2 regions of the Paraburkholderia sp. A1RI_3L genome follow, and region 1 is predicted to be linked to the other one. Evidence: predicted binding sites of a transcription regulator. Region 1 holds the regulator's gene; the other holds the start of a gene.
The links. The regulator FliA, encoded in region 1, starts transcription of late flagellar genes. The targets are predictions, from matches to a motif close to CTAAAGTTTNNNNNNNNNNNGCCGNTA.

Region 1 (3,731 bases):
CAGGCCTACCAGAGCACGCCGGACAAGGCGCCGCTCGCGGGCTGCATTCTCACCAAGCTCGACGAGGCCACCAACCTGGGCGGCGCGCTGGACACCGTGCTGCGCTACCGGCTGCCGGTTCACTACGTGTCGACCGGCCAGAAGGTGCCCGAGAACCTCTATGTGGCGACGAAGCGTTTCCTGATCCGCAGCGCGTTCTGCATTCCGCGCGAGCACTCGCCCTTCGTGCCGCACGAAGACGACATCCCGGCGCTGCTCTCGGCGCTGTCCACGCGTTCGAATGCCGACCTGCACGAGGTTCGCTTTGGATAAATTCGTAGCCGACCAGGCGGAGGGGCTGCGGCGGCTGCTCGCCCGCAGCGGCTCGCGAGTGATCGCGGTGACCGGCGGCTCGGAGAGCGTCGGACGCACCACGACAGTAGTGAACCTTGCAGCGGCATTGGCCGAGCAGGGCAAAGACGTGCTCGTCATCGACGAGTGCCTGGGCGACCGGTCGGTGAGCGCCACGCTTGGCGGCATGCAACGCGTGGGGAATCTCGCCGGCGTGATGCGCGGCGAGGTGTCTCTCGCGGCGGCCGTGAGCCGGCATCCGCTCGGCTTCGGCGTGCTCTCGGCCTGGCGCGGCAGCCAGGAAGGCTATAGCGCCGAACAGTACGGACTCGTGCTGAACGGCCCCGCCGACGTCGTGCTGATCGACGCCGGGCTCGACAGAAACGGCGCGCTCTCCGGGCTCGCCATGCGCTCGCACGACGTGATGGTCGTGACGCGCGTCTCGGCGCAGGCCATCACCGATGCCTACGCCGCCATGAAACGTCTTCATTTCGCGCACGCAATCGCGCAGTTCCGCGTGCTCGTCAATTACGTCCAAAGCGCGGCCGATGCCCACACGGCATTCGAGAACCTCGCAGGCGTGGCGGGTCGTTACCTCACCGTCTCGCTCGAAAACGCAGGCTGCATTGCGGCTGACCCACACATGGCGCGGGCCGTCGAGCTCGCACGCTGCATCGTGGACGCTTTTCCGTCCACGGCCGCCGCGCGCGACTACCGGCATGTCGCCGCAGAACTGCAGTACTGGCCCATGCGGCCAGCCATGTCGTCGCGCGCGGCCATGACGCGCCCGACCGTAACAACGTCGGCCCCATCGCCATCCATGTGGCAGGCCGACCCGGCCGCCGAATGGCCGTCGGCGCAGCATGCGTGACGCCACTCGGGGACTTCAGGCAGGAGAGCACGATGTATAACGCTCAGGGAAAGATTTCGCAGGACGAGGTGCTGGCGAAGTACGCGCCGCTCGTAAGACGTCTCGGTTTGCAGCTCGTGGCCAAGATGCCGGCGAGCGTGGATCTGGACGATCTGATCCAGGCCGGCATGATCGGTCTGCTCGATGCGGCGAGCCGCTACAAGGAAGATCAGGGCGCGCAGTTCGAAACCTACGCGAGCCAGCGCATTCGCGGCGCCATGCTCGACGAGCTGCGCAGCAACGACTGGCTGCCGCGCAGCCTGCGGCGCACGTCGCGCGAGGTGGAGAGCGCGGTGCACCAGGTGGAGCAGCAGCTGGGCCGTTCGGCGAGCGAGACGGAGATCGCCGGGCATCTCAAGATGCCGCTCGACGAATATCAGTCCATGCTGCAGGACCTGCATGGCAGCCAGCTGATCTACTACGAAGACTTCGACCGGTCCGCGGACGACGAGCCGTTCCTCGACCGCTACTGCGTCGATCACTCGGATCCGCTTTCCGCGCTGCTCGACGAAAGCCTGCGCGCGGCGCTGGTGGAAGCCATCGACAAGCTGCCTGAGCGCGAGAAGCTCTTGATGTCGCTCTACTACGAGCGCGGCATGAACCTGCGCGAAATCGGCGCGGTGATGGAAGTGAGCGAATCGCGTGTGTGCCAGCTGCACAGCCAGGCCGTGGCGCGTCTGCGCACGCGTCTGCGCGAACTGGCCTGGGCGGGCGCCGAGGCCGACTGAGAAACCCGAGCGGGGTGCGTTCGAGGGGCGTTCGCGCCTTTCCGGGCGGGTGGCGCTGTTGTTGGCGTTAGAGGGCGCCGGGTAGCGGACCCCGGACCCCAGGGCCCAAGGCGCCGGGCCTCGGGCGGCATCGGTTCGGCTGGCGCTGTGCTGGCTTGTGTGGGGCGGCTGCTTTGCTGCCGTTTCACCGCTGCGTGAGCGGTACGTCATTCGCACCCTGTCCGCGCGTCCTCCAATTCTTCGGCGGCTTTTTCGCCGTCTTTCGGGCCGGCTTCCCGGCTCGTTCATCGGGCCGCTTCAGGCCGTAACACCACTAACATTTTCTTACACCACCCTTTCTGACGGGTGGCTACACTTGCGCCGCGTTATTACGAAGACAATGGGGTTAAACCAGATGCTCAAAAAAATCGCAGGAATCGCCGTGTTGACCGCGGCTTCGGCCGCTGTATCGCTGCCCGCTATGGCGGGTGACCTGAACAATGCGCTCGGCGGGGGCCTCGGCGGGGTGGCGGGTGCCGCAGTGGGCGGCGCGCTGGGCGGCAGCACGGGCTCCGTGATCGGCGGTGCGGTGGGCGGCGGTGCAGGCGCTGCGGTCACGTCGAACCGGCGCGAACGTACGGGCGCCATCGTGGGCGGTGCGCTGGGCGGCGGCGCGGGCACGGCGGCAGGCAACGCGATGGGCGGCCGCACGGGCGGGCTGATCGGTGCGGGACTGGGCGGTGGTGCCGGCGCGGCACTGGGCGGCAACATCTCGCGCAGCAACTCCTACGCGGACGAGGGCGAGCGCGGCTATCGCAGCACCGGCCACCACCGCAAGCATCGCAAGCACTGGGATTGAGCCGCGAGCAGCAAAGGCAAGAGGATCGAGAAAGGCGCAACGACGCCTGAGGTTGAAGGCCGGGGTTGAAAACCGGTCTTGAAAACCGGGTTTAAAAACCAGGGTTTGAAAACACAACGGGCCGCACATTCGCAAGGATGTGCGGCCCGTTGGTTTTTGGTGCGGCTGGCCGGCGAATTCAGCGAGGATGCTGCGCCCGGATCATCGCGCCGCGCGCCTCAAAACCCGGCTCCGGGGAAATCGATCAAACTCGCCCGAACGCGGGAATTCGCCCATCCGGCCCGTACAAACCGGCCTTATGCTGCGCGCCCTTGAGCACGTCGAGGGCGCGGCGGTTGTATTCCATGCGGGTATGGATCAGCACGCCGTTGGTGGCGTTGGAGCGTTTCGCGCGTTCGGCCGCCTTTTGCAGCAGCGCCCATTGCGTGGCGAGCCTCGGGTCGGCGCCGGAGGCCAGCTCCATGCCGCGCCAGCCCGGCGGAAAGCCCAGCTCCGCAAGCTGCGCGTCGCGCTGCTTTTCCAGCGCCGAGAGCTTTTCGACCAGTTCGGTCTTCATCTCGATGATGGGCGGCAGCTGTTCGAGCGGAGAGACGGCGGTCAACGCCTTCTCTTCGCACGCGAGCACCGAAGCGAACGCTTCGACGGCGGCATATTCGTCGATGACGGTGGCAAGGAGGGCGTCTTTCATCACAATCACTCAACTCGCAGTCGGCTTGCCGCGCCCTGACTGGGGCGCACAAGCCGTGGTCAATTGGCTGCTGCACGTGCGCGCTTCGCCCGAAGGTGCGGCGAGGCACGCTGAACGCGCTGGCCAACCGGGGTTAGCTCCCCGCCGACCCCGCGCGCGTTTGCAGCAGGCTACGTGCCGTTTCGAGAACGGCGTCGGCAATCTTGCCGGTATCAATACTCAAGGTGCCGTCGCGCA
Region 2 (3,731 bases), on a different contig from region 1:
GGCGTTTGCAGGCGGCTGCGCGCCGTGACGGTGGCGTTGAGCTGCTGCCCGGCGCGCGCCGGCTGGGCGCCGAGCTGCCCCGCCGATACCTGCGTGTTCTGCGCTCTAAGTGCAGTCTCGATGTCGCTCGGGATCAGCGCATAGCGCGCCAGCTTGTCGGCGTCGAGCCAGATCCGCATCGCGTAGCCCGAGCCGAACAACTGCGTGTTGCCGACGCCGGGCACGCGCTTGATGGTCTCGTTGAGCGTGCTGCTCACGTAGTCGTCCAGATCGGCGGACGACAATTTGCCGCCCACGGACGCGAAGCCGATCACCATCAGAAAGGCCGCCGACGATTTCGTCACGGAAAGCCCTGTGCTCTGAACGATCTGCGGCAACTGCGAGACGACGAGTTGCAGCTTGTTTTGCACCTGCATCTGCGCCACGTCGGCGTTGGCGTCCTGCGTGAACGTGAGCCGGATCTCCACCTCGCCCGTGGCGCTGGAGGTGGCCGACATGTACAGAAGATGGTCGAGACCCGTCATGCCCTGCTCGATCACGCGTGTGACGGAGTTCTCCACCGTCTGCGCATCGGCGCCGGGGTAAGACGCGCTGATCGATATGGTGGTGGGCGCAATCTCGGGATACTGCGCGACAGGCAGCGTTCGCAATGCGAGCAGCCCGCCCAGCATGACGGCAATGGCGATGACCCACGCGAATACGGGGCGCCTGATGAAGAACTCCGACATCGCGCCCTCAGCTTCGGCTTGCCTGCCGGTCGCGGATCAGCGCCGGGCGTGGGGCGCCCGGCGAATCGGCGTTATCCGCGCGAGCTACGGCACGCGTGGGACCAACCGCGCCCGTCGCCTTGTCGAGTTCGACATGCACCGCCGTCACGGCGTCGCCTTCTCTTACGAGCTGGCTGCCTTCCACGATCACCTGGTCGCCATCGGCCACGCCAGTCCGCACGAGCCAGTCGTTGCCGACCTGCCGCGCACCGGTCAAGGTCTGCTCCACCACCTTGCCGTTGCGCACGAAGAGCGCCGTGGCCTCGCCGCGCAGGCCCCGGCTCACTGCGCGCTGCGGGATCAGAAACGCGTGGGGCGCAGTGCCCTCGTCGACCCATGCCCGCACGTACATGCCGGGCAGCAGCAGACGCGCGGGATTGCGCAGCACGGCTCGCAGGACGTAAGTGCCCGTCGCCTGGTTCACGCTCGATTCGGCGAATTCGAGTTTGCCGGCGTACGGATAAAGCGTGCCGTTCTCGAGTTTCAGCCTCACGCCCACGCCGGAACCCGCCGACTGAAGACGTCCCGATTCGATTGCCTCGCGCAGCGCGAGCAGACTCGCGCTGGACTGCGTGAGGTCCACGTTGATCGGATCGATCTGGCGGATGGTGGTCAACGCTACGGCCTGACCCGCCGTGACGAGCGCGCCTGGCGTGAGCGAAGACCGGTCGATGCGGCCCGAGATCGGCGCGCGGATGGTGGTGTAGTCGAGCGCGATTCTCGCCGTCTCCACGGCGGCTTTGGCAACGGCTACGTTGGCGCGGGCCTGCGCGAGCACGTCCGCCGCGTCTTCGTATTCCTGCTTGCTGACGGCGTTGCGCCTGACGAGGTCGCTATAGCGGTCGGCCTTCGCCAGCGCGCCGGGCACCGCGGCCTCGGCTTTCACGAGCGCTGCACGTGCGCTGTCGTACGCAGCCTGATAGGTCGCCGGGTCGATCTGGTACAGCGCCTCGCCGGCCTTCACCTCGCCGCCTTCGCGGAAAAGACGCTTCTGGATGATGCCCGTGACCTGCGGACGAACCTCGGCCTCGAGCGAGGCCACCACACGTCCCGACAGTTCGGTGGTAAGCGGCACCGCCTGCGCACGCAGCATCACCACACTGACCTGCGCGCGCGGACTTTCCTGTGCGGCGCCTCTATTCGCGGCGCCACCGGGATCCTTGCATGCAGCGAGGGACATCAGCACCACCGCAGCGGCCACGCCCTTCGCGATGTGCTTGCCTTTCATGTAGAACACGTTCTCTCCAGTACTTCACAGGTTTTCAGGCGCTTCATCCGCGTGAAAAAAAGCCGACCCGGAAAGCGGTCGGCCAAATGGCTCCTGGCACTCCGAGGGTCTGGCCGGAGCCTTGTGCAAACAGCGTTCAATTCATTTCTCGCGCTCGCATGTGGGTTTGCATCTGTGCTTTCACAAAATCCGCAATCTCGATGCGATGCCGCATATGCGCGAGGAACGGCTAGATCATCGGAGCGCAGCGCCCATATCGTGTTGAGATACTGTTGAGATTCAATGGAGACAGGGCCGTTGCACGGATTTTTCGTATTCAAATGCCATCCATCGAATCTCGATTAAACGTCCATAATCGGCTGAAATAATTGGCCCGCTTCCTCAAGAGCAACAGCTCTTTTTTTCACCGGCCACAGGCCGGTATTTTTTTCGGCATTTTTTGGTTAACGGTCCTAAATAAAAACAACCATCGGCCGATAACGGAGAAAGGTTGCCCGATAACGATGCAATTTCCATCGCCGGCAACCCTGACCGCACGTTATCCATCTCTTACTTTCAAGAGGTCACCGATGCTCAATATCAATACCAACATCCTGTCGCTGACGACGCAGACAAACCTCTCCGGTTCACAAAGCGCCCTGTCGCAAGCGATCAACCGCCTGTCGTCGGGCAAGCGTGTGAACACCGCCGCGGACGACGCCGCCGGTCTCGCCATCGCCACCAGCCAGACCGCTGCCATCAACGCACTGAATCAAGGCGTGATGAACGCGAACAACGGCATCTCGATGGTGCAAACGGCCTCCGGTGCCATCTCGTCGACCGTGGCCAACCTGCAGCGCATTCGCCAGCTGGCCGTGGAATCGGGCGACGGCTCGCTCGGCTCGGCAGCGCAAGCGAACCTGCAAACCGAAGTGGCCACGCGTCTCACGGAAATCAACCGGGTGCAGACGCAGACCACGTTCAACGGTCAGGCCGTGCTCGGCGGTCTGGGCAGCGTGAACTTCCAGATCGGCGCATCGGCGAACCAGACGATCACCGCCAGTTTCGGCTCGACCACGTGGAACGCGGCAGGCCTCGGTGTCTCAGGTGTCGATATCTCGACCACCTCGGGCGCGCAGAACGCCATTACTGCAATCGACGCAGCGCTCTCGCAAGTCAACAACTTCCAGGCAACGCTGGGCGCAACGCAGAACACGTTCCAGTCGGCCATCAGCAACACGCAGACGCAATCGACCAACCTGAACTCCGCGCGGGCGCAAATTGTGGACGCGGACTTTGCTTCGGAAACGGCGAACCTCTCGAAGGCGCAAGTGCTTCAGCAAGCCGGTATCTCGGTGCTTGCGCAAGCGAACTCGCTGCCGCAGCAGGTGTTGAAGCTCTTGCAGTAAGCACAAAAAACGGCGGCACGCGGGGACACCGCGCGCCGCCCACGTGCTGCGAGCGTCGTTTTTTTCTTGCTCCGCTTCTATTGAACCCGCATCGCCTTACCGGCGATGCAGCGTCCCCGGCATGCCGGCCCCGCCGAACAGCTGGTTCAGATAGCGGGTGTTGTTCTGCATGGTGGTCATGAGCACGTTGAGCGCCTGAAACTGCGCGTTGTACTGCGCTTTCAGCGTGTCCTGGTAGCGCTTGAGCTGCGTCATATGGTCCGTCAGCTTGCCCAGGTCGGCGTTCAATGTGCGCGTGCGTTGATCGAACGTGCCGCTCGGCCTCGTGTACGTATCGATGAACGTATT

Region 2: a site for FliA is predicted at 2,448-2,474, ahead of PXJ20_RS23945 (flagellin domain-containing protein). Genes of this name have one in related genera too.

Annotation. Positions count from the first base shown of each region.
Region 1 covers NZ_JARCHA010000001.1:346,958-350,688, reverse strand. Annotated here, with positions in the region: gene flhF (flagellar biosynthesis protein FlhF) at 1-312, shown strand, start outside; gene PXJ20_RS01705 (AAA family ATPase) at 305-1,201, shown strand; gene PXJ20_RS01700 (RNA polymerase sigma factor FliA) at 1,234-1,968, shown strand; gene PXJ20_RS01695 (hypothetical protein) at 2,363-2,806, shown strand; gene PXJ20_RS01690 (flagella synthesis protein FlgN) at 3,051-3,494, opposite strand; gene flgM (flagellar biosynthesis anti-sigma factor FlgM) at 3,628-3,731, opposite strand, start outside.
Region 2 covers NZ_JARCHA010000010.1:51,386-55,116, forward strand. Annotated here, with positions in the region: gene PXJ20_RS23935 (efflux RND transporter permease subunit) at 1-728, opposite strand, end outside; gene PXJ20_RS23940 (efflux RND transporter periplasmic adaptor subunit) at 736-1,995, opposite strand; gene PXJ20_RS23945 (flagellin domain-containing protein) at 2,565-3,383, shown strand; gene fliD (flagellar filament capping protein FliD) at 3,480-3,731, opposite strand, start outside.